4 regions of the Streptomyces sp. NPDC034111 genome follow, and region 3 is predicted to be linked to each of the others. Evidence: riboswitches for the same ligand, from Rfam matches in the RefSeq annotation. Region 3 holds a riboswitch; each other region holds the start of a gene.
The links. A riboswitch is a leader RNA that binds a small molecule or an ion and turns the genes downstream of it on or off. The one in region 3 is predicted to bind cyclic di-AMP.
Positions count from the first base shown of each region.

Region 1: another riboswitch for cyclic di-AMP. It lies ahead of ACZ55A_RS10650 (C40 family peptidase); the one in region 3 lies ahead of ACZ55A_RS31505 (M23 family metallopeptidase).
Region 2: another riboswitch for cyclic di-AMP. It lies ahead of ACZ55A_RS32115 (M23 family metallopeptidase); the one in region 3 lies ahead of ACZ55A_RS31505 (M23 family metallopeptidase).
Region 4: another riboswitch for cyclic di-AMP. It lies ahead of ACZ55A_RS12570 (transglycosylase family protein); the one in region 3 lies ahead of ACZ55A_RS31505 (M23 family metallopeptidase).

Region 1 covers NZ_JBVIST010000003.1:282,695-290,189, reverse strand. The annotation lists gene ACZ55A_RS10660 (C40 family peptidase) at 1-408, opposite strand, end outside; gene ACZ55A_RS10655 (hypothetical protein) at 733-1,086, shown strand; gene ACZ55A_RS10650 (C40 family peptidase) at 1,221-2,372, opposite strand; cyclic di-AMP (ydaO/yuaA leader) riboswitch at 2,380-2,562, opposite strand; gene pcrA (DNA helicase PcrA) at 3,014-5,494, shown strand; gene ACZ55A_RS10640 (hypothetical protein) at 5,636-6,265, opposite strand; partial or broken gene ACZ55A_RS10635 (transposase) at 6,537-7,022, opposite strand; gene ACZ55A_RS10630 (M23 family metallopeptidase) at 7,163-7,495, opposite strand, start outside.
Region 2 covers NZ_JBVIST010000021.1:124,660-132,154, forward strand. The annotation lists gene ACZ55A_RS32105 (M16 family metallopeptidase) at 1-463, shown strand, start outside; gene ACZ55A_RS32110 (M16 family metallopeptidase) at 502-1,884, shown strand; cyclic di-AMP (ydaO/yuaA leader) riboswitch at 2,094-2,250, shown strand; gene ACZ55A_RS32115 (M23 family metallopeptidase) at 2,263-3,063, shown strand; gene ACZ55A_RS32120 (GntR family transcriptional regulator) at 3,238-3,927, shown strand; gene ACZ55A_RS32125 (HPr family phosphocarrier protein) at 4,241-4,522, opposite strand; gene ACZ55A_RS32130 (bifunctional acetate--CoA ligase family protein/GNAT family N-acetyltransferase) at 4,656-7,495, shown strand, end outside.
Region 3 covers NZ_JBVIST010000020.1:110,080-117,574, forward strand. The annotation lists gene ACZ55A_RS31485 (DEAD/DEAH box helicase) at 1-2,116, shown strand, start outside; tRNA gene ACZ55A_RS31490 (tRNA-Lys) at 2,352-2,427, shown strand; gene ACZ55A_RS31495 (PP2C family protein-serine/threonine phosphatase) at 2,692-3,774, shown strand; gene ACZ55A_RS31500 (DUF2332 family protein) at 3,905-5,182, opposite strand; cyclic di-AMP (ydaO/yuaA leader) riboswitch at 5,473-5,618, shown strand; gene ACZ55A_RS31505 (M23 family metallopeptidase) at 5,630-6,772, shown strand; gene ACZ55A_RS31510 (aldo/keto reductase) at 6,983-7,495, shown strand, end outside.
Region 4 covers NZ_JBVIST010000004.1:101,666-109,160, reverse strand. The annotation lists gene ACZ55A_RS12585 (LysR family transcriptional regulator) at 1-8, shown strand, start outside; gene ACZ55A_RS12580 (cytochrome P450 family protein) at 67-1,455, shown strand; gene ACZ55A_RS12575 (LysM peptidoglycan-binding domain-containing protein) at 1,755-2,804, shown strand; cyclic di-AMP (ydaO/yuaA leader) riboswitch at 3,057-3,223, shown strand; gene ACZ55A_RS12570 (transglycosylase family protein) at 3,231-3,890, shown strand; gene eno (phosphopyruvate hydratase) at 4,224-5,504, shown strand; gene ACZ55A_RS12560 (FtsB family cell division protein) at 5,642-6,094, shown strand; gene ACZ55A_RS12555 (DUF501 domain-containing protein) at 6,255-6,815, shown strand; gene ACZ55A_RS12550 (Ppx/GppA phosphatase family protein) at 6,812-7,495, shown strand, end outside.

The DNA of each region.
Region 1 (7,495 bases), on a different contig from region 3:
GGACAACAGCAGCCGCACGGTCGGGTCCACACCTCCCGAGCGGTACTGGGAGGCGGCCACGGCGCCCAGTTCGGCGCGGGCGCCGTTCAGCTGCCGGGTCCGGCGGGCGGCCTCGTCCTGGAGTCTGCTCAGCTCCTCGCGTGCGGCGCCGGCGGCCTGCCGGGCGCCGTTGTAGTTCTGTGTGGCCACCTCTGCCTCCTGGTACAACGCGTCGACCCGGCCCTTGACCTGGGCGGGTGTGGGCGGTGGTGCTGCCTGGCCGGTGCCGTCGAAGGTGGTGGCGGTGGCGGCACCCGCGAGGGCGAGGGTGGCGGCCGTACGGGCGGTGCGCGCGGTGCGCGAGCCGCCGGTCAGCGAGGCGAGCGGATGCTGCCTGGGCTTGCGGTGCGAGGCCACGGTGGCCGTCACTTCCTTCCCTTCGGGCCGTGGATCCGGCGGCGGTCCGCCACGAGGCAGCGGACCGCCGCCGGACCTCTCGGCGGGGTGGCCGACGGAGCACCGGTACACGTCCGGCGATGGCGGGGAGTCGGCCACCTGGAGGAGGACGCTAAGCCCGGACGTCTCGCGAATGAGCCCGATTGCCCGGCATTGTTCGCATTCGACCGCCAGCCGGTACGCGCGTGACCACGGCGGCGCCGCCTGCACGCCGGGACCGGTCTGCCCTGACCGAAGCGGCGATTGCGGACGCCCTGCCCGGGAGGCCGTGCTATACGGCGGCTACGATCCAGCACTATGGACGTAGTAACCAATATCTTCGTCGGGCTGCACATCATCGGCATCGCGGCCCTGCTGGGCGGCTTCCTGACCCAGATGAAGGCGATGAGCGCGGGCACCGCCCGCTTCGTGCCGGCCATGCTGCACGGAGCACTGACGATGCTCGTCACCGGCATCGTGCTGGTCGGCCTCAACCAGGCCCAGGACCACCCGGTCAACAACATCAAGATCGGCATCAAGATGGCCGTACTGGTGGTGATCCTCGCGCTGGTCTACGTCAAGCGGGACGAGGAGACGGTGGACAAGCCGCTCTTCGCCGCGGTCGGCGCGCTCACGGTCGCCAACATCTTCCTCGCGGTGCTCTGGACCTGAGCGGCCCGCCGCTCCGGCGGAGCGCCCACGCACACCGCGCGGTCATCGTCCCCGGATCCGGGAACGACGGCCGCGCGGTGGCGTGTGGGGGGTGACCCGTGGGGGGTGGCCTGAAGTGGGGCGCGGGCCGCGGCTCAAGCCGGGCGGACGCTCCCGTAGATCGGCATGTAGTAGATCGACTCCTCCCGGACATTGGCGCCCGGCTTCGGAGCGTGGATCATCTTGCCGTCGCCTATGTACATCCCGACATGGCTGATGTCGTCGTAGAAGAAGACCAGGTCACCGGGTTGCAGATCCTTGGTCGCCACCCGCTCGCCGACCTTGACCTGATCCCAGGTCGTCCGCGGCAGATCCACCCCGGCCGCCTTCCACGCCGCCTGCGTCAGCCCCGAGCAGTCATAGGAACTCGGGCCGGTCGCGCCCCAGACATACGGCTTGCCGATCTGGGCGCGGGCGAACGCAAGGGCCTTTTCGGCCTGGGTGGACTGCGAGCCCCCGGTGGAGCCGCCGTCGCTGGTGCCGCCCCCCGTCTGACCGCCGCTCGTACCGTCGCCGTCCTGCTGCCGCTGGCGCTCCCGCTCCTGCTGCCGGCGCGCCTCCTCCTCGGCCCGGCGCTTGGCCTCGGCCTCCTTCTGACGCTCCAGCTCCGCCAGCCGCGCCTTCTCCTGCGCGGTCAGCCGCGACAGCAACTGCCGGGCCTCGGCCAGCTTCTGCTGCACGGACTGCTTGGACGCCTTGAGGGAGCTCTGCGACCTCTGCAACTGCTCCAGACTGCGGGTCGCCTCGGCCCGCTGGCGCGCCGCCGCGGCCGCCTGCTCCTGGTAGTCGGTGACCGCCTGCTTCTGCCGGCTGGTCAGCCGCTCCATGAGGTGACTGCGGTCGAAGAACTGCTGCGGGTCCTTGGCGAGCATCAGCTGCGCCGTCGGGTTCATCCCGCCGGTGCGGTACTGCGCCGACGCGAAGGTGCCCAGCTCCCGCCGGGAGTCGTTCATCCGCTGCGCACGCTTGGCCGCGGCATCGAGCAGGCCGTTGACGGTCTCGCGCTGGTGGTCCGCCCGCTCCTTGGCGGCGTTGTACTTCTGGGTGGACACCTCGGCCTGGCGGTAGAGCCCGTCGACCTTCTGCTTGACCTCTTCGATGGTGGGCCGGGGCGCCCTGGGGGCCGCGTCGGCGGACTGCGAGAGCAGGGTGACCGAGGCGAGGGCGGCGGTGGTGATCCCGGCCGCCGTACGCCGGCCTCCGGGCGAGGTCAGAACACTGGTGCGCGGCTTGCGATGGGACGCCAAGGCCGGCAACTCCTTCCGTGGACCGCCTACCGGGTTAGCTGTCGGGTTCGGGCGGTGTCGCTGACGGAAGGCTTGCCCTACGGTCCGCGCGTCCGCCTGGACGGGCGCAGGACCGATTCACCCCGGTGGTGCTGGTGGGTCCCCGGCTCCGGATGCCTCGTGGCAGGGCCGGACTCGGCGCGGGCGGCCCGTGCGGACGCTGTCGTCCACGGGGAGGCGGGCTGCCTGAGCGAGGACGTTAGCCAACTCGTGTGGCTCCTGTGAAGGCTGATGTTCGATATGCCCGAAACCTTTTCGTGACCTGAACGCGATGCGGGGGTTGTTGCGGCAGATGTCGGTTTCGGGATACGTGCTGCTGCTGCCGCCGCTGCCGGACCCGACCCGATCCGACCCGGCCCGCCGTACCGCCCCGGCCCGCCGTCGCGACCCGGCCCGCATCGTCCCGAGCCGGTCTGCCCCGTCCCGTCCCGACCCGGTCCGCCCCGGCCCGTACCGTCCCGGCGTACGGCCGCAGCGACAGGACGACGCCAGGCCCCTGACCTGCCGCCGCCCCCCGTAACACCGGGCACGTCCCGTAAACCGGCGGGCAATCCCCCACTCCGCCGCACGCTGTCAGTGCGGCGGCCTAGACTCGGTGGGCGATGAGCAGCCTCTTTGACGACAGCTTCCTGGCGGACCTCGGCCACAAGGGCGAGGAGGAGCACCCGCCGCCCCCCGAGGACGAGCACGAGCCGGCCCCGGAGGAGATCCCCGCCGACCTCTTCGGCGGGCGCTTCGACGTGCCCGTGCCCAGGGAGGCGTACTACCGCGACGGCGCCGCCCGCCCGGCCGTCGACGCCGCGGCGCTGCTCGAGGGACTCAACGACGAACAGAAGGCGGCCGTGGTGCACACCGGCAGCCCGCTGCTGATCGTCGCCGGCGCCGGCTCCGGCAAGACCCGGGTGCTCACCCACCGCATCGCGCATCTGCTCGCCGAGCGCCATGTCCACCCCGGCCAGATCCTCGCGATCACGTTCACGAACAAGGCCGCCGGGGAGATGAAGGAGCGCGTCGAGGAGCTGGTCGGCCCCCGCGCCAACGCCATGTGGGTCTCCACCTTCCACAGCGCCTGCGTCCGCATCCTGCGCCGCGAGTCCAAGAAGCTGGGCTTCACCTCCTCCTTCTCGATCTACGACGCCGCCGACTCCAAGCGCCTGATGGCCCTGGTCTGCCGCGACCTCGACCTCGACCCCAAGCGCTTCCCGCCCAAGTCCTTCAGCGCGAAGATCTCCAACCTCAAGAACGAGCTCATCGACGAGGAGACCTTCGCAGGCACGGCGGCCGACGGATTCGAGAAGACCCTCGCCGAGGCGTACGCGATGTACCAGGCGCGGCTGCGCGAGGCCAACGCCCTGGACTTCGACGACATCATCATGACGACGGTCAACCTCCTCCAGGCCTTCCCCGACGTCGCCGAGCACTACCGCCGCCGCTTCCGCCACGTCCTCGTCGACGAGTACCAGGACACCAACCACGCCCAGTACACCCTCGTACGCGAACTCGTCGGCACCGGCACCCCCGAGATCCCCGCCGCCGAACTGTGCGTCGTCGGTGACGCCGACCAGTCGATCTACGCCTTCCGCGGCGCCACCATCCGCAACATCCTCCAGTTCGAGGAGGACTACCCGGACGCGACCACGATCCTGCTGGAGCAGAACTACCGCTCGTCGCAGACGATCCTCTCCGCCGCCAACGCGGTCATCGAGCGCAACGAGAACCGCCGCCCCAAGAACCTCTGGACCGACGCCGGCGCCGGCCCCAAGATCACCGGCTATGTCGCCGACACCGAGCACGACGAGGCACAGTTCGTCGCCGACGAGATCGACCGGCTGACCGACGCCCGCGACGCCAAGGCCGGCGACGTCGCCGTCTTCTACCGGACCAACGCCCAGTCCCGCGTCTTCGAAGAGATCTTCATCCGGGTCGGGCTGCCCTACAAGGTCGTCGGCGGTGTGCGCTTCTACGAGCGCAAGGAGGTCCGGGACGTCCTCGCGTACCTGCGGGTGCTCGCCAATCCCGAGGACAGCGTCCCGCTGCGCCGCATCCTCAACGTCCCCAAGCGCGGCATCGGCGAACGCGCCGAGGCGATGATCGACGCCCTCTCGGCCCGCGAGAAGATCACCTTCCCGCAGGCGCTCCGCCGGGTCGACGAGGCGTACGGGATGGCCGCCCGCTCCGCCAACGCCGTCAAGCGCTTCAACGTCCTGATGGAAGAGCTGCGGACGATCGTCGAATCGGGCGCCGGACCGGCCACCATCCTGGAAGCCGTCCTGGAGCGTACGGGCTACCTCGCCGAACTCCAGGCCTCCACCGACCCGCAGGACGAGACCCGCATCGAGAACCTTCAGGAACTCGCCGCGGTGGCCCTCGAGTTCGAGCAGGACCGCGGCGAAGAGAGCCCGGGCACCCTCTCCGACTTCCTGGAGCAGGTCGCGCTGGTCGCCGACTCCGACCAGATCCCGGACGAGGACGAGGAAGGCAGCGGCGTGATCACACTCATGACGCTGCACACCGCCAAGGGCCTGGAATTCCCGGTCGTCTTCCTCACCGGCATGGAGGACGGCGTCTTCCCGCACATGCGCGCACTGGGCCAGACCAAGGAGTTGGAGGAGGAGCGCCGGCTGGCCTACGTCGGCATCACCCGCGCCCGCGAGCGGCTGTACGTCACCCGCTCCACCATGCGCAGCGCCTGGGGCCAGCCCTCGTACAACCCGCCCTCCCGCTTCCTGGAGGAGATCCCGGACAACTACGTGGACTGGCGGCGTACCGGCCCCGCGACCCCCTCCGCCTCAATGGGCGGCCTCTCGTCGCGCGGCGGTGGCGGTGGCGGCCTCGGCGGGGGCATCGGCGCCACGCTGTCGTCGGCCCGCTCCAAGGGCCCCAGCGGCTTCGCCACCCGCCGCGCCAAGGACCGCCAGGTCGTCCCACTGGCCATCGGCGACCGGGTCACCCACGACAGCTTCGGCCTCGGCACGGTCGTCGGCGTCAAGGGCACCGGCGACAACGCCGAGGCCACCATCGACTTCGGCGGCGAAAAGCCCAAACGCCTGCTCCTGCGCTACGCCCCGGTGGAAAAGCTCTAGAGCCTGTCCGATGGGGCAGGGCGGGAGAGTCCTCCGGGCCCTTCTCAAGTGATCGGTGATCGCCTCCCGTGTCCTCGTCACCAACCGCCGGGCAGCTGACAAGCGGAGTCCAGCCGTGGATCCCGTCGTTGTGGTCCGGCTTCAGGGGATGTGGAGTTCCGTGCATGCCGGCCCGTGCTGCGTTTTGGCTTCGCAGTCGCCCTGCCCGGACTCGTCTGGGTTAACGGCCGAAACCGCGACCACCGATGTTCCGGCCGGAGGCGAGAGCGGGATGTCGATCTGCTGCGCAACCTTCCCCTGATCGTCAGGTCTGAGCACACTCCAGTAGAGCTCCCTGCCCCACTTCCCGGAGGAAAGATTCTGAGGGTTTACGGTCACCTCGATGTGTGACCACTTCTGGACGCCGTCGGCGTGCACGCTGAAGTGCAGCCGCATGTGGGAGCGAGGTCCGTCGAGTCTGACGTCGGTGAAGGTCGGGCGGCCGTTTCCGCCCGCGGCCTGGGCGGCGCCGACCACGGCAATGCTCAGGGAGGCCATGTAGAAGACAACGCCGAGGACGAGCACGCCCGTCTCCCACAGGACCCCGCGGCCCGTGGGACGGATGAGCAGGGCGGCGATGCTACAGACGATGGAGATGATGGCGCAGAGCGAGGCCACGTAGATGGGCCACGACCTGTTGTTGAGGGCGACAAACACGAACTTGCTGTTGAGCCCCAAGGTCGTCATGATGCCGGCCACCGCCACAAGGGCACCGGCCAAGATCTTGGCCACGTCGTCCAGGCGCTTTCCCAGCGTGGCCTGAATCTCTCCGATGGTCGGGGCCGGAGATTCCGTCGGTTTCGAAGGGTGATTCGACCCGCCCATGTGCGCGCTTCCGATCGTTGAGCCCTGCGGGCCAGGACAGCTGTTGGACGACGTCAGGTTCACATACGGCCCGGGGCGGGGCGGAGATTGCGATCGCGGGAAGCCGGGCAGTCGGCGGATGTTCCCCTGGTCGGTCCAGAGCGCGGCGCCCGGCCGTCCCTATGGACTGTCGGGCGGGTCACGAGCGGAGCCAGAGCCGGACCGCAGCCACAGTTACAGCGCCGTGAAAGACATAGGACCTCCTACCGAAACGGGTCGCTACCGCGCGGAAGCTCTTGAGCTGACTGATCGTCCGCTCAACCTCGTTCCTGCGGGCATACCGTGCCCGGTCGAAACCGGTAGGCCGACCGCCCCGGCTGCCACGCCGCTGGCGGCTGGCTCGCTGATCCCTGCGCCGCAGGTATTGGCGGTTCCGGCGCGAGCTGTACGCCTTGTCGCCGCACAAGGCTTCCGGACGCGTCCGCATATGCCCTCCATCCGCGCGCGGGACACGGATACGGTCCAGGACCGGAATCAGCTGCGGCGCGCCCCCACTGTCCGGGCGGTATGCCCGGCGGGGCGATGCGGCGCGGGCCGCCTGCGCCGTCCCGGCCTCAGCACGCGTCCGGTGGCGGGCCCCGGCCGCGTGCTGAAGGGCACGGCACACCGTGGAATCCACGCTCACCCCCTACCCCTCGCCGTCACGGAGTGTAATAATAAAGGGAACTGATTACGCTCCGTAATCGTTGCCGGAGTAAGAGGAGGCGGCGGCGCAGTGCTCGGGTAAGAGCAGGCGGCGGCGCGGTAATCGCCCCCGGGGCGGGCTCAGTTCGGGTTGAGGCCGTGGCTGCGCAGCCACGGGAGCGGGTCGACGGCCGAGCCGCCGCCGGGGCGTACCTCGAAGTGCAGATGCGGCCCGGTGGAGTTGCCGGAGTTGCCCGAATAGGCAATCTGGTCACCGGCCTTGACCGACCCGGAGCGGATCTTGGTGCTGCTCAGATGGCAGTACCACGTCTCCGTACCGTCGGGCGCCGTCACGATCGCCATGTTCCCGTAGGCGGAGTTCCACTGGGTGCGTACGGTGCCGTCGGTGGCGGCCATGACGGGGGTGCCGTAGCTGACCGGGAAGTCGATGCCGGTGTGCACGGACATCCAGTT
Region 2 (7,495 bases), on a different contig from region 3:
GCTGGTGCGCCGCGACCGCAGCGCGGTGACCGCCGGCTTCGGCCTGCTGCGGCTGGCCGGCGCGCCCTCACTGGGCTGGCTGGACGTGAAGACCTCCGGCGGGGTGGCGGTCCCCGACATCGAGCGCGCGGTCGACGAGGAGCTGGCCCGCTTCGCCGCCGAGGGCCCGACCCCGGAGGAGATGGAGCGCGCACAGGCCCAGCTGGAGCGCGAGTGGCTGGACCGGCTGGCCACGGTCAGCGGCCGCGCCGACGAACTGTGCCGTTTCGCCGTCCTGTTCGGTGACCCGCAGCTCGCCCTGACCGCCGTGCAGCGCGTCCTGGACATCACCCCCGAGGAGGTGCAGGCGGTCGCCCAGGCCCGGCTGCGCCCCGACAACCGCGCGGTGCTGGTCTACGAGCCCACGGAAACCGCTGAGCCCACCGACGCCGCCGACACCGAGGAAGGGGAGGCGGACCAGTGAGCGACGCCACGACCCGCGCAGACTCCGCGATGAGCACCATGGACTTCCACCCCCAGCCCCGGGGGGGCGCGCCCAAGCCGTGGGCCTTCCCGGCCCCGGAGCGCAGCCAACTGCCCAACGGGCTCACGCTGCTGACCAGTCACCGCCCCGGCCAGCAGGTCGTCGCCGTCGAGATCAACCTCGTCGCCCCGCTGGACGCCGAGCCCGAGGGCCTGGACGGCGTCGCCACGATCATGGCGCGCGCCCTGTCCGAGGGCACCGACAAGCACGACGCCGAGGGGTTCGCCGCCGAGCTGGAGCGCTGCGGCGCCACCCTGGACGCGCACGCCGACCACCCCGGCGTACGGGTCTCCCTGGAGGTCCCGGCCTCCCGGCTGACCCGGGCGCTCGGCCTGCTCGCCGACGCGCTGCGCGCCCCCGCCTTCCCGGACAGCGAGGTCGAGCGGCTGGTGCGCAACCGCCTCGACGAGATCCCGCACGAGCTCGCCAACCCGGCCCGGCGCGCCGCCATGGCGCTGTCCAAGGAGCTGTTTCCGGCCACGTCCCGGATGTCGCGTCCCCGGCAGGGCACCGAGGAGACCGTCGCCCGTATCGACGCCGCGGCCGTCCGGGCCTTCTACGCCGCCCATGTCCGGCCCGCCACGGCCACCGCGGTCATCGTCGGTGACTTCACCGGCGTCGACCTGGACGCGGCGCTCGCCGGCACCCTCGGCGCCTGGAGCGGCTCCACGGCCGAGCCGCTGAAGGCCGCGCCGATCACCGCCGACGACACCGGCCGGGTGGTGATCGTGGACCGCCCCGGCGCCGTCCAGACGCAGCTGCTCATCGGCCGCATCGGCGCCGACCGGCACGACCGGGTCTGGCCGGGCCAGGTCCTCGGCACGTACTGCCTGGGCGGCACCCTCACCTCCCGTCTGGACCGCGTGCTGCGGGAGGAGAAGGGCTACACCTACGGGGTGCGCGCCTTCGGTCAGGTATTGCGCTCCACCGCCCCCTCGTCCCCCGAGGGGGCCACGGGCGCCGCGCTGCTGGCCATCAGCGGCTCGGTCGACACCGCCTCCACGGTCCCCGCCCTGGACGACCTCTGGAAGGTGCTGCGGACCCTCGCGGCAGAGGGGCTGACGGACGACGAGCGGGATGTCGCCGTACAGAACCTCGTCGGGGTCGCGCCGCTCAAGTACGAGACCGCGGCGGCCGTCGCCGGCACGCTCGCCGACCAGGTGGAGCAGCAGCTACCGGACGACTTCCAGGCGCAGTTGTACGCCCGGCTCGCGGAGACCGGCACGGTCGAGGCGACCGCGGCGGTGGTCAACGCCTTCCCGGTGGACCGGCTGGTGACGGTCCTGGTCGGGGACGCCGCGCAGATCGCCGAGCCCGTCAGGTCGCTGGGCATCGGCGAGGTGACGGTCGTCAGCGGCTAGCACCTTCACTTGACGGCAAGTCAGTTACGCATGCGGATCCCGTGGCGCCCGCCCGCCACGGGATCCGCCGTATGTCCGTTTTATGGCGGCTGGTTGCGGCGGTTCTTGTGGCATCCCGCACAAAAAACCGGTTCTGTTTGCCGATTGAAAGTTGCCCCGTTTAGCGTCGGTCCGGCTGTTCGTCACAAGTCCGCCACAACAGTGGCACCGGACAGTCATCGCCGAGTCCCCGTACGGCGCGAGCCAGGGGAGCCGGGGACCCACACGTCCCTTGGGGTGAATCGGACTCCTCTCCGGAGGAGCCCGTAGGAGACCTTCCTGCTCCGAACCCGTCAGCTAACCCGGTAGGCGAGAAGGAAGGAAAGGACCAGCCAGTACATGGCGTTCATCCGTGCCACCGGGAAGCACCGCGGTGCGAGCCGCTCCGCTCGCTCCACCCGCAAGATCGCCGGCATAGCCGGCCTGGCGGCCTCCGGCGTGGTCGCCTCCGTGGCCTCGCCGGCGCTGGCCGCCACGGACCAGGCGCCCGTACACGACACCGGTCTCCAGCGGGCCGTGGTCCTCGGCGACGAGGCCGCCGACCGCCTCGAGGCCCAGGCCGACGCACAGCAGGCCGCCGCCGAGGCCGCCGCCGCGAAGGCGAAGGCCGAGGCCCTTGCCAAGAAGCAGGCCGACGAGGCCAAGCGGCGCGCCGAGGCCGCCCGGAAGAAGGCCAAGGCCGAGCGCGAGGCCAAGGAGCGCGCGGCCCGCGAGGCCGAGCGCAAGCGCCTCAACGCCTTCGTCGCCCCGATCGCCGGCTCCTACGTCTCCACCGGCTACAAGGCCTCCAGCAGCCTGTGGTCCTCCGGCAGCCACACCGGCATCGACTTCCACGCCGCCTCCGGCACCTCGGTCCACGCCGTGGGCGCGGGCACCGTCGTCGAGGCCGGCTGGGGCGGCGCGTACGGCAACAACGTCGTGATCAAGATGCACGACGGTACGTACACCCAGTACGGCCACCTGTCGTCCATCGGCGTCTCGGTCGGCCAGACCGTCACACCGGGCGAGCAGATCGGCCTCTCCGGCGCCACCGGCAACGTCACAGGCCCGCATCTGCACTTCGAGGCCCGCACCACGCCGGACTACGGCTCGGACATCGACCCGACCGCCTATCTGCGCTCGCACGGCGTCAACGTCTGACGGACCGCACGCCGCACCCGCCGCACCGGATCGCCCGATGACGGACCCGTGCGCTGGCCAAAATATATCCATGAATAACAGGAGTCCGTCGGAAAAGCCGTCCCGGTCGAATAGAGTCACGGAAATGCCGCCAACCGGCGGCGTTTCCAGGGGATTACGGCGGAGGCACGGACGATGCGAGGCCATATTTCCGCGCATGCAGTGTGCACGGCGATTCGCGAGGACATTGTCTCCGGTGCACTGGCGCCGGGGAGCCGGCTGATCGAGGAGATCCTGGCGGCGCGTTACGGCGTCTCCAGAGTCCCGGTCCGCGAAGCGCTGCGCACCCTGCAGTCGGAGGGCTTTGTCACCACCCGCCACCACGCGGGCGCGTGCGTCGCCGAGCCCACCGAGCAGGAGGCCGCCGACCTCCTCGACATCCGCGCCCTGCTGGAGCCGCTGGGCGCGGCCCGCGCCGCCGCCCGCCGCAGCCCGGCCCATCTGAAGGTGCTGCGCGGACTGGTGCGGCTCGGGCGCGAGCGGGCCCGCCACGGCAACCCCGCGGACCTGCGCCAACTGGACGGCTGGTTCCACGAGACGCTCGCCCAGGCGGCCGGCAGTCCCAGCCTGACCGCGCTGCTGACCCAGCTGCGGCGCAAGATCGAGTGGATGTATGCCGTGGAGCCCCCGGCCCGGTCCGGCGAGTCGTGGGACGAACACGGCGCGGTGCTGGACGCGGTGGCCCGGGGGGACGCGGAACGGGCCCGTGCCCTGATGGCGGCCCACATCGAGCGCTCCCTCCCGGTGTACCGGCTGCGGCGCCCCGCCGAGCCCGAGGTGAGCGATCCGAAACGGTCCGTCAACACGGCGCGCGCCCGCTCTTAACAATCGCCCCGTATACAAAGGGGTGCGGGGCGCGGAATGCATTTGCCCAGTGGTGGGCCGATGTCTCGTATCGCGTCGGATTTCCGGCCTGCGCTGCCGCGCCTCATCGCGCGCCTATTCGCGCGTCTATTTACGGTGCCTATTTGTGTGCCCATTTTCCGCTACCACGCCTGAGCGCCGGACGGTGCGCGCCTTTTCTTTCCCGGTGTGCGGAAATCGCCCAACAGCGCAGAACGGCCCCGACGCGGCGACCGTCTCCCGGTCACCGCGGCGGGGCCGCCGCATGCTGCAAGAGGTCCTTGCGGACCAGGGCTCAGACGGTCTCGGGGAGCTCCTCAAGACCCTCGGCGACGAGCTTCGCCAGGCGGTCGAGCGCGGCCTCGGCGCCCTCGGCGTCGGAGGCCAGCACGATTTCCTCGCCACCCTGGGCGCCCAGGCCCAGGACCGCGAGCATGGAGGCCGCGTTGACAGGGGTGCCATCAGCCTTGGCGATCGTCATCGGGACGCCGGAGGCGGTGGCCGCACGGACGAAGATCGACGCGGGGCGGGCGTGCAGGCCCTCGGCCCAACCGACATTGACGCGGCGCTCTGCCATGGTGTTGCCCTTCAAAGTCGTGACAGTTGTCTAGACCAGTCTCTCACGCTGCCGGGAGTGCTCAAGAAGCCTCCGACTGACCCCGAGCGTACGCGTACGGGCCGTTGTCAGTGCCCGGTCGTACGCTGTCCGCATGCAGAAGCCGCCGGACCACGCGTACCCGACCCACTGGGAAGCCGACGTGGTGCTGCGCGACGGCGGCACGGCGCGGATCCGCCCCATCACCCCCGACGACGCGGAGCGGCTGGTCTCCTTCTACGAACAGGTCTCGGACGAGTCGAAGTACTACCGCTTCTTCGCGCCCTACCCCCGCCTGTCCGACCGCGACGTGCACCGCTTCACCCACCACGACTACGTCGACCGGGTCGGGCTCGCCGCCACGGTGGGCGGCGAGTTCATCGCCACGGTCCGCTACGACCGGATCAACGACCAGGGGCTCCCTGCCAAGAACCCCGAGGACGACCAGGCAGAGGTCGCCTTCCTCGTCCAGGACGCCCACCAGGGCCGCGGAGTCGCCTCCGCGCTCCTGGAGCACATCGCGGCCGTCGCCCGTGAGCGCGGCATCCGGCGGTTCGCCGCCGAGGTGCTGCCCGCCAACTCCAAGATGATCAAGGTCTTCACGGACGCCGGCTACACCCACAAGCGCACCTTCGAAGACGGCGTGGTCCGGCTGGAGTTCGACCTCGAACCCACCGAGCAGTCCATGGCCGTGATGCGCGGCCGCGAGCAGCGCGCCGAGGCCCGCTCCGTCCAGCGCCTGCTCGCCCCCGGCTCGGTCGCCGTCATCGGAACCGGCCGCGCCCCCGGAGGCATCGGCCGTACCGCCCTGCGCAACGTCCTCGACTCCGGCTTCACGGGGCGGGTGCACGCCGTCAACCACGCCTTCCCCGACGACCTGCGGCGGCTCGAACCCGAAGGGGTACCCGCCGTCCGCGCCCTGCGGGAGATCCCCGAGCCGGTCGACCTCGCGGTGATCGCCGTTCCCGCGGCGAGCGTCCCCGACGTGGTCCGCGACTGCGGCGAACACGGCGTCCAGGGCCTGCTCATCCTGTCCTCCGGATATGCCGAGGCGGGCCCCGAGGGCCGGGAACGGCAGCGTGAGCTGCTGCGCCAGGCCCGCTCGTACGGCATGCGGCTCATCGGGCCGAACGCCTTCGGGCTGATCAACACCGCGCGCGACGTCCGGCTCAACGCCTCCCTCGCCCCCCGGATGCCCGGCGCCGGCCATATCGGCCTGTTCACCCAGTCCGGCGCCATCGGCATCGCCCTGCTCAGCGGGCTGCATGCGCGCGGCCCCGGCGACGGCGGCATCGCCGGTATCTCCTCCTTCGTCTCGGCCGGCAACCGCGCCGATGTCTCCGGCAACGACCTGCTCCAGTACTGGTACGACGACCGGGACACCGATGTCGTGATCCTCTATCTGGAGTCCATCGGCAATCCGCGCAAGTTCGCCCGGCTCGCCCGCCGTACCGCCGCGGTCAAGCCGGTCGTGGTCGCACGGGGCGCCCGGCACAACGGCACCGCCCCGCCCGGCCATGCCGTGCCCACGGTCCGGGTCCCCGACAGCACGGTCGCCGCCCTGATGCGCCAGGCCGGGGTGATCCGGGTCGACACGGTCACCGAACTGATCGACGCCGGGCTGCTGCTGGCCTCCCAGCCGCTGCCGACCGGTCCGCGCATCGCCATCCTCGGCAACTCCGAATCGCTGGCGCTGCTCGCCTACGACGCCTGTCTCACCGAGCGGCTGCGTCCGCTGCGCCCCCGTGTGCTGGCCTCGGCGGCGACGCCGGAGGACTTCCGCGCCGCGCTCGCCGAGACGCTGGCCGCTGACGGCTGCGATGCCGTGATCGTCACGGCCATTCCCTGGGTGGGGGAGCAGGACGGCGTCTCCCCGGGCGGCACCGAGGGCACCGCGCTGGCGGCCGCCCTGCGCAACGCGGCCGCGGCCCATCCACACAAGCCGGTCACCGTCGTCCACCTGGCGATGGACGACCTCGCCGAGACGCTCGCCGCACCGGCCCCCGCCGAGCACGATGCCCAGCACGACCCCGAGCACCGGGACGGCGCTCCCTCGGCCCCCGCCCCCCAGGACGCCCCCTCGGCCCCACCGAATCCGTCCACCCCATCGAACCCGTCCACCCCACCGATCCCTCCCTTCCCGCCGAACCCCCCGCACCGGACGGCCCCCGCGCGCCCCCCGATCCCCCCGAGCCCGCCCCCTTCCGCACGTCAGGCGCCTCCGGCCGGGGACACCGAGGCCGCCGCCGCCCCGCCCCGGCGCCGGAGCGACCCCCTCCGCATCCCCGCCTACCCCGCCGCCGAACGTGCCGTCCGTGCACTCGCCGAGGCGGTCCGCTACGCCGCCTGGCGCCGCGAGGCCGCCGAGCCCGGCCGGGTGCCCGAGTACGACGACATCCAGGAGGCGGCGGCCGGCGCGGACATCGAGCGTCTCCTCGACCGGCTCGCCTCGGATACCCCCAGCGGCCGCTCCGTCCCGGTGCCCGGCGAGGACGCCGAGGCACTGCTGGCCCGCTACGGCATCCACACCCTCCCGGCCCTCCCGGCCCCGGATCCGGACGCCGCCGTGCGCGCCGCGGCCCGCCTCGGCTATCCGGTCGCCCTCAAGACCACCGCTCCCCACCTACGGCACCGACCGGACCTCGGCGGGGTCCGCCTGGACATCCCCGGCGAGGCCGAACTCCGTCGCACATACACCGAATTGACCGACTTCCTCGGCTCGCCCGCGGAGCTGCGCCCGGTCGTCCAGGCGATGGTGCCGCGGGGCGTCGACACGGTCATCCGGGCCGCCATCGACCCCGCAGCGGGCGCGGTCCTCTCCTTCGGTCTGGCCGGCGCCCCCTCCCAACTGCTCGGCGATGTCGCCCACCGCCTCATCCCCGCAACGGACCGTGACGTCACCGAACAGATCCGCTCGATCCGGGCCGCTCCGCTGCTGTTCGGCTGGCGCGGCTC
Region 3 (7,495 bases):
GTCCGACACCGACGCCAGCTCCGACGCCGACGCCGCGACGGACACCATCACCTTCGCCGACCTCGGACTGCCCGAGGGCGTCGTCCGCAAGCTGGCGCAGAACGGCGTCACCACCCCCTTCCCGATCCAGGCCGCGACCATCCCGGACGCGCTGGCCGGCAAGGACATCCTCGGCCGCGGCCGCACCGGCTCCGGCAAGACCCTCTCCTTCGGTCTGCCGACCCTGGCGCAGCTGGCCGGCGGCCACACCGAGAAGAAGAAGCCGCGCGCGGTCATCCTCACCCCGACCCGTGAGCTGGCGATGCAGGTCGCGGACGCCCTCCAGCCCTACGGCGACGTCCTCGGCCTGAAGATGAAGGTCGTCTGCGGCGGTACGTCCATGGGCAACCAGATCTACGCCCTGGAGCGCGGCGTCGACATCCTCGTCGCCACCCCGGGCCGGCTGCGGGACATCATCAACCGCGGCGCCTGCTCCCTGGAGGCCGTCCAGGTCGCGGTCCTCGACGAGGCCGACCAGATGTCCGACCTGGGCTTCCTGCCCGAGGTCACCGAGCTGCTCGACCAGGTGCCCGGCGGCGGCCAGCGGATGCTGTTCTCCGCCACGATGGAGAACGAGATCTCCACCCTGGTCAAGCGCTACCTGACCAACCCGGTCAGCCACGAGGTCGACAGCGCCCAGGGCAATGTCACGACCATGACCCACCACGTCCTCGTCGTGAAGCCGAAGGACAAGGCGCCGGTCACCGCCGCCATCGCCGCCCGCAAGGGCCGCACCATCATCTTCGTCCGCACCCAGCTGGGCGCCGACCGGATCGCCGAGCAGCTCGTCGACGCCGGTGTGAAGGCTGACGCCCTGCACGGCGGTATGACCCAGGGTGCGCGCACCCGCGTCCTCGCGGACTTCAAGGACGGCTACGTCAACGCGCTGGTCGCCACCGACGTCGCCGCCCGCGGTATCCACGTCGACGGCATCGACCTGGTGCTGAACGTCGACCCGGCCGGTGACCACAAGGACTACCTGCACCGCTCGGGCCGTACCGCCCGTGCCGGCCAGTCCGGCACCGTCGTCTCCCTCTCCCTGCCGCACCAGCGCCGCCAGATCTTCCGTCTGATGGAGGACGCCGGCGTGGAGGCCTCGCGGCACATCGTCGGCGGCTCCGGCGCCTTCGACGAGGACGTCGCCCGGATCACCGGCGCCCGCTCGCTGACCGAGGTCCAGGCCGAGTCCGCCAACAACGTCGCCAAGCAGGCCGAGCGCGAGGTCGGCCAGCTCACCCGTGAGCTGGAGCGGTTGCAGCGCCGCGCCACCGAGCTGCGCGAGGAGGCCGACCGGCTGACCGCCCGGGCCGCCCGCGAGCGCGGTGAGGACCCGGCCGAGGCGCTTGCCGCCGCTGCCGAGACCGCCGAGGCCGAGGCCGCCGTCGAGGCCGTGGTGCCGGCCCAGGCCGCGTCGGACGAGCGCCGGCCTGCCTCCGCCGACCGCCGCGACGACCGGGGCAACTTCGAGCGCCGGGACCGTCGCGACGACCGTGGTGACCGTGGTGGCTTCGGCCGCGACCGCCGTGATGACCGTGGTGACCGCGGTGGCTTCAACCGTGACCGTCGTGATGACCGTGGCGGTTTCAACCGGGACCGTCGCGACGACCGTGGTGACCGTGGCGGCTTCGGCCGCGACCGCCGTGACGACCGTGCCGGTGGCCGTTCCTTCGACCGTGACCGCCGTGACGACCGTGGCGGTTTCAACCGGGACCGTCGCGACGACCGTGGTGACCGTGGCGGCTTCGGCCGTGACCGTCGCGATGACCGTGCCGGTGGCCGTTCCTTCGACCGCGACCGCCGTGACGACCGTGGCGGCTTCAACCGCGACCGCGGTGACCGTCCCAGCCGCCCGTTCGGCCGCGACGACCGCTCCGCCGGCCGGTCCACCGGTGGCTACCGCTCCGGTGGCGGCGACCGTCCCTTCAACCGTGACGACCGCTCCGGCGGCCGTCCGTCCTCCGGTGGCCACCGCACCGGCGGCGACCGCCCGTACGGCCGCCGTGACGACCACCGTGGCGCCCCGGCCGGCTCCTACGGCCGCCGCGACGACAAGCCGCGCTGGAAGCGCAACGGCTGACCGCCGGCGCCCTCCACGGAATCCTCAGGGCTGATCGACAGCGCTGACCCGGAGGTCCGGTCCAGAGGCTGATCCGCAGGGCCCGTACGCACCCAAGTGCCGTACGGGCCCTGTGCGTTGCGCGGGTGAGGACCCCGGCGGGCGGCCCGCGGGCAGGCCCGCGGCACCCCTCCGACCGGTCCGATGGCTAATGCCTTCGAGCTGTGGCGGATCCTCCGGCTATGCTGCTCGGTGCGGGCCATTAGCTCAATTGGCAGAGCAGTGGACTTTTAATCCATTGGTTCAGGGTTCGAGCCCCTGATGGCCCACCAGATGTGGCCGGGGAGGCATGCCTCCCCGGCCTTTTCCGTTCCGCTCCCTCCCCCTGGGTGACCCGTCCGGCCCCCGAGGAGTCGCGGCCCGCCCCCGCGGCCGGAACCCTTGGCCGGGGAAGGGGCGGGAGCGGGAAGAGGCCGGTACGGATGGTGCAGGGCGACGGGCCCCCTACGGGCGATGGATCCCCGACTGGTGACGGGTCCCCCAGGGACGACGGGTCCCCTACGGGAGACGGGGAGCGGCGGGCGCGTCGTGGCCCGATGGTCGCGCGGGTGCGGCGGCTGGCCGGCCGGCTGCCCGTCCTCCTGATCGTCGGCGGGCTCGTCCTGGACGCCGGTACGCCGCCCGGCTACACCGCCGCCCCCTTCTTCTCCGCCGCCCCGCTGGTCGCCGCGCCCCTCCGCTCGCTCTCCACCACGACGTTCACCGCGCTGGCCGCCATGGCCGCCGAGATCTGGGGCGTCGGCCGCCGCGGCGCCGCGCTCGACCCCCACCAGTCGCTGACGGAGATCGCCACGGTCTTCGTCGTCGCGCTGCTCGCGCTCGGCGTCAACCGGGTCGTACGGCCCGGCGAGACCCGCCCGGCGTCCGTACGGGACGTCTCGGCGGCCGCCCAGCGCGCCCTGCTGCCCCGGCCGCCCGCGCGGATCGCCGGGCTCGCCGTCGCCGCACGCTATGTGGCCGCGCAGGCGGACGCCCGGAGCGGCGGCGACCTCTATGCCGTGCAGGACACCCCGCACGGCCTGCGGCTGATGGTCGCCGATGTGCGCGGCAAGGGCCTGGACGCGCTGGCGTCCGCGGTGGTCGTCCTCGGCGCCTTCAGGGAGGCGGCGGAGCAGGAGGCCACCCTGGAGGCGGTGGCGGGGCGGCTGGAGCGGGCGCTGGAGCGGGAGGGGGGACGGCGCCCGGGGCCGGAACGGTCCGAGGGGTTCACCACGGCCGTACTCGCCGAGATCCCCGCCGGGACGCCGTCCGTCCTGCGCCTGCTCAACCGCGGGCACCCGGCGCCCCTGATGCTCGCCCCGGACGGTGGACTGCGCGAGCTGGCCCCTACGGCACCGGCGCTGCCCCTGGGGATGGGCGAGGTGGTGAGCCAGCCCGACCGGTCGGACGAGACCTTCCTCCCGGCCGGCTCGCTGCTGCTCTTCTTCACCGACGGCGTGACCGGCGCCCGCGACGTCCGCGGCCGCTGCTACGACCCGTCGCGCCGGCTGCGCGGCCGCCGCTTCCCCGGTCCGGCCACCCTCCTGGACACGCTCACCAAGGACGTCGGCCGGCATACGTGCGGCGCGACGGTGGACGACATGGTCCTACTGGCGGTGCAGCGGCCCATGGGGGCGTAGAGCCCGCGCCGAACCGCCAGGGGCCGGGCGGCACCCGTCAGCTGCCCGGGGTGTGCGCTGGACGCTGCCCGGTGTGTGTGCTGGACCCTGCCCGCGGTTGTGTGCTGGACGCGGCTTCCGTCGGCCTCCGTCAGCTCCCCGGGGCCCCGGCCGCCTCCGGGAGCCGGTACAGGCTCTGCCCGTGCGGGCCGGTGAGCGCGACGGGCCGGCCGTCCAGGGCGAGGGTCAGCAGCAGTCCGTCCTCCGGGGCCGGGGGGCGGTTCTCCGGCGGGGTGTGGTGGTGTTCCGGCGTGCTGAGCCACGGCAGGACGGAGTGGTGCTCGTTGGAGATCCAGTGCCCGCCGCCGGCCCGCCCGTCGAGCAGCGACCGTACGAGCCGGGCGAACTCCTCGCGGCGGGCCGGCGGAAGGTAGTTCAGCACCGCGCTGTGGAAGATGACCAACGTCGCCCCGGCCGGTGCCTCGGCGGCGAGCGCGGGCAGCTCCTCGATCAGATCGCCGCGGACGATCCGCGGCCGCGGCGCCGTGCGTACGGCTTCGACGGCCGCGGTCAGCCGCCCCGCACGCCCCTCCTCACCGGGCCAGACGAGCGCCTGGAGCCAGCGCAGATCGTCCGGTTCGGCAACCGGGTCGAGCGGCTGGAGATCGATCCCGGCCCGCCAGACGACCTCCGGCAGCCGGCCGGGCAGCTCCTCGGCCGCCCAGTCCGTACGGCACCCGAACACCACCGGACTTCCCGGCGCCCCGACCTCGACGGCCCGACGAACGCCCGCCGCCCCGCCGCCCTCGTGCCCGTATCCGTCCCCGTACCCGTACCGGTTCGCGCCGTCGTACCCGTATCCGTCCGCGTTCGCGTTCGCGCCCGCCCCCGCCTCCCCGTCCGCGTACTCGTACCGGTACCGATAGCGGTCCGGATGCAGGCACAGTCCGGCCGACGTGCCGACCTCCAGCAGTGCCAAGGGCTGCGGCAGCCGGGCGAGCAGCGGCAGCAGGGTGGCGCAGCGGGCCGGTTCATTGGTCTGGGTGGCGCGCTGCATGATCACCGTGCGCACCTCGTCCCAGTGCCGGATCGTCCACTCGCGCCAGCGGCCGTACGCCGCCTCGCCGCGCGGGCCCTGTTCCGCGTGCGGGCCGTCGAGATGGCGGACGGCGGCGAGCAGGAGGTTCGGCTGCTGCTTGTTGCCGGCCGGCAGGGACCCGGACAACAGGTCGCAGAGTTCCGGGTCGTGACCGATCCGTGCGCTCAACTCCTCATGGGCGTCGGACCGTCCGCGGGCTTCCTGCCACGAGAACTCGCGGTACCGCAGTGCCACCTCCTGTGCACTGCTGCGAGGGACGCCGCGTGCGGTGCGGTGCCCGGCGTTCGCGAGGCTCTCGACATTTCCGGTGCGCTCGACGTTGACGGCCATGATCCGACGTTACGCTCTCACGTTCCGTAATCGGCGGGCACCCCTCCGCATAACAACTGACGCACAATCAAGCCGAGATCGTTTAGCGTTGAGCGGTCAACTCGCCCGTTTTGTGGTCATGGTGGCGGAAAAATTCCACACCCTTGTTGTGCGCGGCGCATAAGGATTCCCGGGAAGGCTTGGAAAATGGCCACGACCTCTATTACTGTCCGATAACGCAGCGCGGTCGTCCCAGCCGTCGCAAGTGGCGGCACCGCGCGCCGACGCCGAATCCCGTACGCGCTTTTCACGCACCTCCAGCACCTCGAACTGCACCAAGGGAACCGGGGAACCACCACCTTGGGGTGAATCGGACGCCTCCGCCAGAGGGTGCCCGTAGGAGACCTTCCTGCTCCGAACCCGTCAGCTAACCCGGTAGGCGAGAAGGAAGGAAAGGAGTGCGCCCCCGTGGCGTCCAACAGGCCTGCCCCCGAGGCTCCGTCCGCGTACGAACTCGACGACCGAGGAGCCTTCCAGGGCCACGGTTACGCGGGCGGTGGTGCGGACATCGACAGCGACGGCCCGTGGGAGGAGTGGAACCCCACCGAGGACTCCGTCCGGCCCGTACGCGGTAAGCACCGGGTGGCCAGGCAGCGCGGCGGCGGCTTCGCCCGCGGCGGCACGGTGCTGGGCGTCGGCGTCATCGCGGCGGTCGGCGCGGGCGGTATGGCCACCGCCGAGGATCGCCCGCCGGTCCCCATCTCGATGCCGGACATCGGCGGGATGGCCCACGACCTCTCCGAGAACCTGCCGGACGCCTCCTCGCTGCCCGGCGTCGGCGATCTCATATCCGACGGCGGTTCCGACGCGCAGGCGGGCGCGGACTCCGCCGTCGAGGCCTCGGGCGCCGGCGGGTCCGGACCGCTCACCCAGGCCGTCCAGACGGGCGGCTCCGGTACGGGTACGAACGCCGGCGAGGCGCTGCGCAGCCGCATCCTCCAGCAGGCCGACGCCCAGCAGGGCGCCGCCGAGGAGGAGGCCCGCGAGGCCGCGGAGAGCGCCGCCCTCAAGCGGGCCGCCACGGACGCGTCCGAAGCCCAGAAGACCGCCGAGCAGGCCGCGGCCGCCAAGAAGGCGGCGGAGCTGGAGGCCAAGCGGAAGGCCGAGGAGGAGGCCCGCCGGAAGGCGGAGGCCGAACGCCTCGCCCAACTGGCGAAGAGCTTCATCACCCCGGTGTCCTCCTACACGCTCACCGCCAGCTTCGGCCAGGCCGGCGACCGCTGGGCCGCCGACCACACCGGACAGGACTTCGCCGCACCGACCGGCACGCCCGTCAAGGCGGTGCACTCCGGCACCATCACCCAGGCCGGCTGGGCCGGTTCGTACGGCTACCGCATCGTCCTCACCCTCGACGACGGCACCGAACTCTGGTTCTGCCATCTGTCCTCGATGGTGAAGACCTCCGGCAAGGTCAACACCGGCGACGTCATCGGCCGCGTCGGCGCCACCGGCAACGTCACCGGCCCGCACCTCCACCTGGAGGTCCGCCCGGACGCCGGCGACCCGATCGACCCGATGCCGTGGCTGCGCGAGCACGGCGTCAACGTCTGAGGCGTCCGAGGACGACGGCGGCGGTCGTCGGGGGAGCCGGGTTGTTCCCAGGGGCATGAACGCCCTTGGGAACAACGGGAATCCCGCCGGAGGCGCTGGAGGGCCCGGAGGCCTTGGCGGCCCTGGAGGCCCGGGGAATCCCTACCGATGCACCGGACACCTCCGGAACCACCGGGAATAACTCCCCTCCCCCCAACGCTGCACCTACGCATGACCGCGACACACTCCTCCCACCCCCCTCGTCACCGCCGGCCCCTCGGCTCGCTCTCCGTCTCGCCGCTCTGCCTCGGGGGCAACGTCTTCGGCTGGACGGCCGACGAAGCCGAGTCCTTCGCCGTGCTCGATGCGTACGTGGCGGGCGGCGGCAACTTCATCGACACCGCCGACGTCTACTCGGCCTGGGTGCCGGGCAACGAGGGCGGCGAATCCGAGACCCTCATCGGCAACTGGCTGGCCGCCCGCGGCAATCGCTCCGACGTCGTCATCGCCACCAAGGTCGGCGCCCACCCCGACCACAAGGGCCTGCGCGCCGCCACCATCAAGTCCGCGGTCGACGCCTCCCTCACCCGCCTCCGCACGGACTACATCGACCTCTACTACACCCACTACGACGACGAATCGGTCGAGATCGCGGAGTTTCTGACCGCCCTCGACGACCTCGTCAAGGCCGGCAAGGTCCGCGAGATCGCCGCCTCCAACATCTCCGCGCGGCGCCTGGAGGAG
Region 4 (7,495 bases), on a different contig from region 3:
CGGGGTAGCAGCGGGGGGAGTGCCGTACGTGCACAGAGGTGCTCATGGGCCGGTTACGGTCGGAAGGTGCACGACAAGCCCGACGCCGCCCCCGACGCCACCCCTGCCACCGGCCCGGCCGGCTGCCCCGCCACCGGGGCCGCCACCACCGCGGCGGCCCCCGAGACTCCCCCCGAGCTGTTCACCTGGGAGTTCGCCGCCGATCCGTACCCCGCATACGCCTGGCTGCGCGACCATGCGCCGGTGCACCGGACCGCGCTACCCAGCGGCGTCGAGGCCTGGCTGGTGACCCGCTACACGGAGGCGCGGCAGGCGCTCGCCGACGCCAGGCTGTCGAAGAATCCGGTGCACCACAGCGGCGGCGCGCACGGCAAGGGCAAGGTCGGCATCCCGGGCGAGCGCAGCGCCAACCTGATGACGCATCTGCTCAACATCGACCCGCCCGACCACACCCGGCTGCGGCGGCTGGTCTCCAAGGCGTTCACCCCGCGCCGGGTCGGGGCCTTCGCCCCTCGTGTGCAGGAGCTGACCGACCGGCTCATCGACGACTTCGCCGGGCGCGGGGAGGCCGATCTGATCCATGACTTCGCCTTTCCGCTGCCGATCTACGCGATCTGCGACCTGCTGGGCGTCCCGCGCGAGGACCAGGACGACTTCCGCGACTGGGCCGGCATGATGATCCGGCACGGGGGAGGCCCGCGCGGCGGGGTCGCCCGCTCCGTGAAGAAGATGCGGGGCTATCTCGCCGACCTGATCCACCGCAAGCGGGCGTCCCTGGGGGCGAGTCCGGAGCCGGACGAGGACCTGATCTCCGCTCTGATCCGGGCGTCCGACCACGGTGAGCACCTGACCGAGAACGAGGCCGCGGCGATGGCGTTCATCCTGCTCTTCGCCGGCTTCGAGACCACCGTCAACCTCATCGGCAACGGCACGTACGCCCTGCTGCGCCACCCCGCGCAGCGCGAGCTGCTGGAGAAGTCGCTGGCGGCGGGCGACACCGGACTGCTGGCCACCGGTATCGAGGAGCTGCTGCGGTACGACGGTCCCGTGGAGCTGGCGACCTGGCGGTTCGCGACCCAGGAGCTGACGCTCGGCGGGCAGCGGATCGCCGAGGGCGATCCCGTACTGGTGGTGCTGGCCGCCGCGGACCGCGACCCGGCACGCTTCGACGAACCGGATGTGCTCGACCTGACCCGGCGTGACAACAAGCACCTGGGATACGGGCACGGCATCCACTACTGCCTGGGTGCCCCGCTCGCCCGGCTGGAGGGGCAGACCGCGCTCGCGACGCTGCTGACACGCCTTCCGGACATCCGTCTCGCCATAGATCCTGACGATTTGCGCTGGCGCGGCGGGCTCATCATGCGCGGACTGCGGTCGTTGCCGGTGGAGTTCACTCCCGAGCGGGCTCTGACCAGCGACGGAGGCCGAAGTGACGCAGCGTCACCTGCGTGACCATTACGTGATCTGCGCTACACCGGCTTGTGACTACCCGTGACCCCGGCTACCTTTCGACCGACGATCGTCAGGATTCGATGGGATTCACTCGATCGGTCGAAGCGGTGATGGGGTGGACCGGGCTAAGGGTGCGCGCCGTGCCCGCATCGGTCGACGGGTGACCTGTCGGCCCGTTCGAATGATTCGAACGGATCGTCGGACAACTCAACCGCCGCGCGAAAGGCATCCGCATGCGTTCCGGGACCGGCCGACACCGTCGCCCCCGTCAGGCACCGGCCATCTTTGTCACGGCGGGAGTGACCGGCGCAGGCCTAGCTCTGCCCCTGCTCTCCGCCGGTGGTGCACACGCCGCCGACACCGCGACCTGGGACAAGGTCGCCCAGTGTGAGAGCGGTGGGGTCTGGAGTGCGGCCTCGGGCAACGGCTTCTACGGCGGGCTCCAGCTGACCCAGGAGATGTGGGACGAGAACGGCGGCGCCGCCTACGCCTCGCGCCCCGACCTCGCCAGCCGCGCCCAGCAGATCGCGGTGGCCGAATCGATCCTGGACGACCGCGGCCCGGACGCCTGGCCCAGCTGTGCGGTGAACGCGGGCCTGACCCAGGACGGTCAGGCGCCGGAGGTCGACCCGGGCAACACCAGCATGCCGCTGCCCGACCCGGGCGACGAGGAGGGCTCCTCCGACTGGTCCGACGGGTCCGGGGCGCACGACGGGTCCGGCGACAGCCGGTCCGACGAGCCGTCCGACGCGACACCCTCGCCCTCGGACTCCGACCCCTCGGACTCCGCCGACTCCGACGACGCCTCCCACCGCGGCCACGACCGCACCCAGGAACCGTCCGACTCCGCGACGCCGGACGACGAGGGCAAGGGCAACGGCGAGGGGACCGGCAGCGACGGCGAGGACGGCAGCGACGGCGCCTCCCCCTCCGAGGACCCCTCCGACTCCGCCGACCCGTCCGAGTCTGCCGAGCCCTCCGAGTCCGGCGACCCCGCCGAGTCCGCCGACCCGTCCGACGACGGCAGCCGTACGGACACCGCCGGCACCCCGCACGAGACGCCCGCCAAGGGCCGGCACCGCGGCAATGTGGACGACAGCGAGCGGGACGGCGGTGACCGCACCTCGGGCCGGCACGCCTCGCGCGGCGGTGACGCGCACCGTACGGACCCGGCGGACGACGGCGACTACACCGTGCGCAAGGGTGACAGCCTGTCAGCCATCGCCGCGGCCCATAGTCTGCCCGGCGGGTGGAACGCGCTCTACGAGCGCAACGAGGGCGTCATCGGGTCCGACGCGGATCTGATCCACCCAGGTCAGCAGCTCGATCTCGGGCACACCGCAGGGTAGTTCGCAGCCTTCGCCCCGATTTGGCGAAAGTGAGACAAGGGTCTCTTTGCGCCTGGTGAACCCCGGTCCGTCCGGACTCGTCGGACCGGGCCCCACCTGCGGATATGTGACCAACTCGTGATCAAAAGCGGTCAACTTGGTTCAGATGGTGGGGTTTGAACATCAACAGGGTTACTGCTTACGGTCATGACCGCTCGCCAAAGCGGGCCCCTGTGATCACACGCCGAATCCTGCCGGTGATCGCAGGCAGTTGACGCGCAAGCGCCGTAGGCAGGAGCGGGGGAACCAAGGTAAGTGCCGGTCAGGACCGTGAAAGCGGGTCAGCCGGCTTGGGGTGAAGCAGGTGCGCCACGCGCACCGGCCGGGCACTCACAGCCCGAACCCGACAGCTCACCTCGCAGGCGTCGGTGAGGAAACGAACGAACCATGCTGATCAACAAAGGCAAGCACCGTCGTCCCTCCAAGGCCGCCCGCGTCGCCACCCTCGCCGGTGTCGCCGGTGCCGCCGTGGCCGTCCCGCTGATGGGCGCCACCTCCGCCTCCGCCGCCTCCGTCGCGACCTGGGACAAGGTCGCCCAGTGCGAGTCCGGCGGCAACTGGTCGATCAACACCGGTAACGGCTACTACGGTGGCCTCCAGTTCTCCAACTCCAGCTGGGCCGCCGCCGGCGGTACCCAGTACGCGCCGCGTGCGGACCTGGCCACCAAGGCCCAGCAGATCGCCGCCGCCGAGAAGCTGCTCGCCATCCAGGGCCCGGGTGCCTGGACCTGCGCGGGCGCCGGCGGCCTCACCTCCGGTGGTCCCGCCGCCGACGTCGACACCGGCTCCTCCGCGCAGACCAAGTCCGCGCCGCAGAAGAGCGACGACGCGGTGAAGAAGACCACCCCGGCCGCCAAGACCGAGAAGGCCCAGCCGGCCCCGAAGAAGTCCAACGGCCACGGCAACTACACCGTGAAGGCGGGCGACACCCTCGCCAAGATCGCCAAGGCGCACGGCACCAACTGGAAGTCGCTGTACGAGGCCAACAAGTCGGTCATCGGCGGCAACCCGAACCTGATCTTCCCGGGCCAGAAGCTCAACGTCTGAGCCGTCCCCGCACCGGAGCCGACCGGACCCGGGCGGCGGGTCCAGGCCCGGTGCGGGTCACCTTCCTCCTGAGACAGCCCCGCCCGGCGCGCCGTTCCCTCAGCGCGCCGCGGCGGGGTTTCTCCGTGCGCCAGCGCGTGGCCGGGGCTGTGACCTGCCACGTCCAGCGATTTTTCCCGTTACGCGAACAATGCAGCTAAATCTCCGGCGAACTATGCCTTTGGGAAGATTTTCGGGCCCTTCCGTCCCACAGAGCGGGCCGAGGGGCAGTGGATGCACCCGGGGCCGTTAGGCTCGTGCCGGAGAACTCCAGACACCCATGAAGGAGACAACGTGCCGTCCATCGACGTCGTCGTAGCCCGCGAAATTCTCGACTCGCGAGGTAATCCCACGGTCGAGGTCGAGGTCGGCCTCGACGACGGCAGCACCGGCCGTGCCGCCGTGCCGTCCGGCGCCTCGACCGGCGCCTTCGAGGCCATCGAGCTCCGCGACGGCGACCCGAACCGCTACCTCGGCAAGGGCGTCGAAAAGGCCGTCCTGGCCGTCATCGAGCAGATCGGCCCGGAGCTCGTCGGCTACGACGCGACCGAGCAGCGGCTGATCGACCAGGCGATGTTCGACCTGGACGCCACCGACAACAAGGGCTCGCTCGGCGCCAACGCCATCCTGGGCGTCTCCCTCGCCGTCGCGCACGCCGCCTCCGAGGCCAGCGACCTCCCGCTGTTCCGCTACCTCGGTGGCCCGAACGCGCATGTCCTGCCCGTCCCGATGATGAACATCCTGAACGGCGGCTCGCACGCCGACTCCAACGTGGACATCCAGGAGTTCATGATCGCCCCGATCGGCGCGGAGTCCTTCTCCGAGGCGCTGCGCTGGGGCGCCGAGGTCTACCACACCCTCAAGAAGGTCCTGAAGGAGCGCGGGCTGTCCACCGGCCTCGGTGACGAGGGCGGCTTCGCCCCCAACCTGGGCTCCAACCGCGAGGCCCTGGACCTCATCCTGGAGGCCATCAAGCAGGCCGGTTACGCCCCCGGCCAGGACATCGCCCTCGCCCTGGACGTCGCCGCCTCCGAGTTCTACAAGGACGGCAAGTACCTCTTCGAGGGCAAGGAGCGCTCCGCCGCCGAGATGACGGAGTACTACGGGGAGCTGGTGGCGGCCTACCCGCTGGTCTCCATCGAGGACCCGCTGTTCGAGGACGACTGGGCCGGCTGGAAGGTCATCACCGACAAGCTCGGCAGCAAGGTCCAGCTGGTCGGCGACGACCTGTTCGTCACCAACCCCGAGCGCCTCGCCCGCGGCATCGAGGAGGGCTCCGCCAACGCGCTGCTGGTGAAGGTCAACCAGATCGGCTCGCTGACCGAGACCCTGGACGCCGTCGAGCTGGCCCAGCGCAACGGCTTCAAGTGCATGATGTCGCACCGCTCCGGTGAGACCGAGGACGTCACCATCGCCGACCTCGCCGTCGCCACCAACTGCGGCCAGATCAAGACCGGCGCCCCGGCCCGCTCCGAGCGCGTCGCCAAGTACAACCAGCTGCTGCGCATCGAGGAGATCCTCGACGACGCCGCGGTGTACGCGGGCCGCTCCGCCTTCCCGCGGTTCAAGGGCTGACCGCAGGCCAGCCCTGAGTGCCTTGCGCCCCAAGGCACCACAGGAGAGCAACGGCGCAGCGAAGCGAAGCGTCCCCGGCACCGGTCCCGTACCGTTGCCGGGGACGTACCTGCTTCAGCCAGTGAAGGGGAGACGACGTGCCCGCGGACCGGTTCTCGACCGCGACCCGACTCAAGGCGCTCGGCGAACAGGCCGCCGCCCGCGTCTACCGCGCCCGCCCGGCCCGCCGCAACCGCCTCACCGGCCGCGCCGCCCTGCTGGCGCTGGTGATGTGCTCCCTGGTCGTGGCGCTGGCCTACCCGATAAGGCAGTACGTCTCCCAGCGCTCGGACATCGCCGACCAGCGGCGTAAGGCACAGGACGCCGGTGCCGCGCTGGACCGGCTGCGCGAGCAGAAGGCCCGCTGGCAGGACCCGGAGTACGTACGCCAGCAGGCCCGCCGGCATCTGCACTACGTCATGCCGGGCGAGACCGGATACATCGTCCAGGACGGCTCCGGCACCGGCACGGCCCCCAAGGGGCCGCAGGCGGCGCAGCGCCCCTGGTACGAGAATCTGTGGAGCGCGGTCGACTCCGCCGACCGGCGCTAGCGCCGTCCCGAACCCTTCGGTTGCCGCCGGCCCGTACCGTCGGTGTGCCCGGTCCGTACCGTCGGGCCGCGACGTTCCGTACCCTCGGCGCGTGCCGCCCCGTACTGTCGTCAGGGACGGCCGCACCGCCGCCTCACCACCCACCTCACCGAAAGCGCACATGGAAACCCCTCCGCCCCAGACCGAGCCCACCGAGCCCACCGCCGCGGACATCGCCGCCTTCAAGGAGCAACTGGGCCGCCCGCCGCGCGGGCTGCGCGCCATCGCGCACCGCTGCCCCTGCGGCCAGCCCGATGTCGTCGAGACGGCGCCGCGCCTGGAGGACGGCACGCCCTTCCCCACGCTCTACTACCTCACCTGCCCGCGCGCGGCCTCCGCGATCGGCACGCTGGAGGCCAACGGCGTGATGAAGGAGATGACCGAGCGGCTGGCGACCGACCCGGAGCTGGCCGCCGCCTACCGCGCGGCCCACGAGGACTACATCCGGCGGCGGGACGCCATCGAGGTGCTGGAAGGCTTCCCGAGCGCGGGCGGCATGCCCGACCGGGTCAAGTGCCTGCATGTGCTCGTCGGCCACTCGCTGGCGGCCGGACCGGGCGTCAACCCGCTCGGGGACGAGGCGCTCGCGATGCTGCCGGAGTGGTGGAAGAAGGGGCCGTGCGTCAGCCCGTGCGGTGCGACCGGTGAGCACACCGGGAACGACGAGGGAGAGTCCGAGTGAAGCGCGTCGCCGCCGTCGACTGCGGTACGAACTCCATCCGTCTGCTGGTCGCGGACGTTGACCCCGGGACCGGTGAGCTGAAGGAGCTCGACCGCCGGATGCAGATCGTCCGGCTGGGCCAGGACGTGGACCGCACCGGGCGGCTGGCGCCCGGTGCACTGGAGCGCACCTTCGCGGCCTGCCGGGAGTACGCCGCGGTGATCAAGGGCCTGGGTGCCGAGCACGTCCGCTTCGTGGCGACCTCGGCCTCCCGGGACGCGGAGAACCGCGAGGACTTCGTCCGCGGCGTCGTGGACATCCTGGGCGTGGAGCCCGAGGTGATCACCGGTGAACAGGAGGCGGAGTTCTCCTTCACCGGCGCCACCAAGGAACTCACCGGACGCACGGACCTCGCCCAGCCCTTCCTCGTGGTCGACATCGGCGGCGGTTCGACCGAGTTCGTGCTCGGCGCGGAGTCCGTACGGGCCGCCCGCTCGGTCGACGTCGGCTGTGTACGGATGACCGAGCGGCATCTGGTGCACGGCGGCGAGGCCCACCCGTCTCCCGGCCACCACCCCTCAACGAGTGCTTCGCACACCCCTCTCACCGACCCGCCGGCCCCGGGGCAGATCTCCGCCATAAAGGCCGATGTCGCCGCGGCGCTGGACCGGGTCGAGGAGACCGTCCCGTTGAGCGAGGCC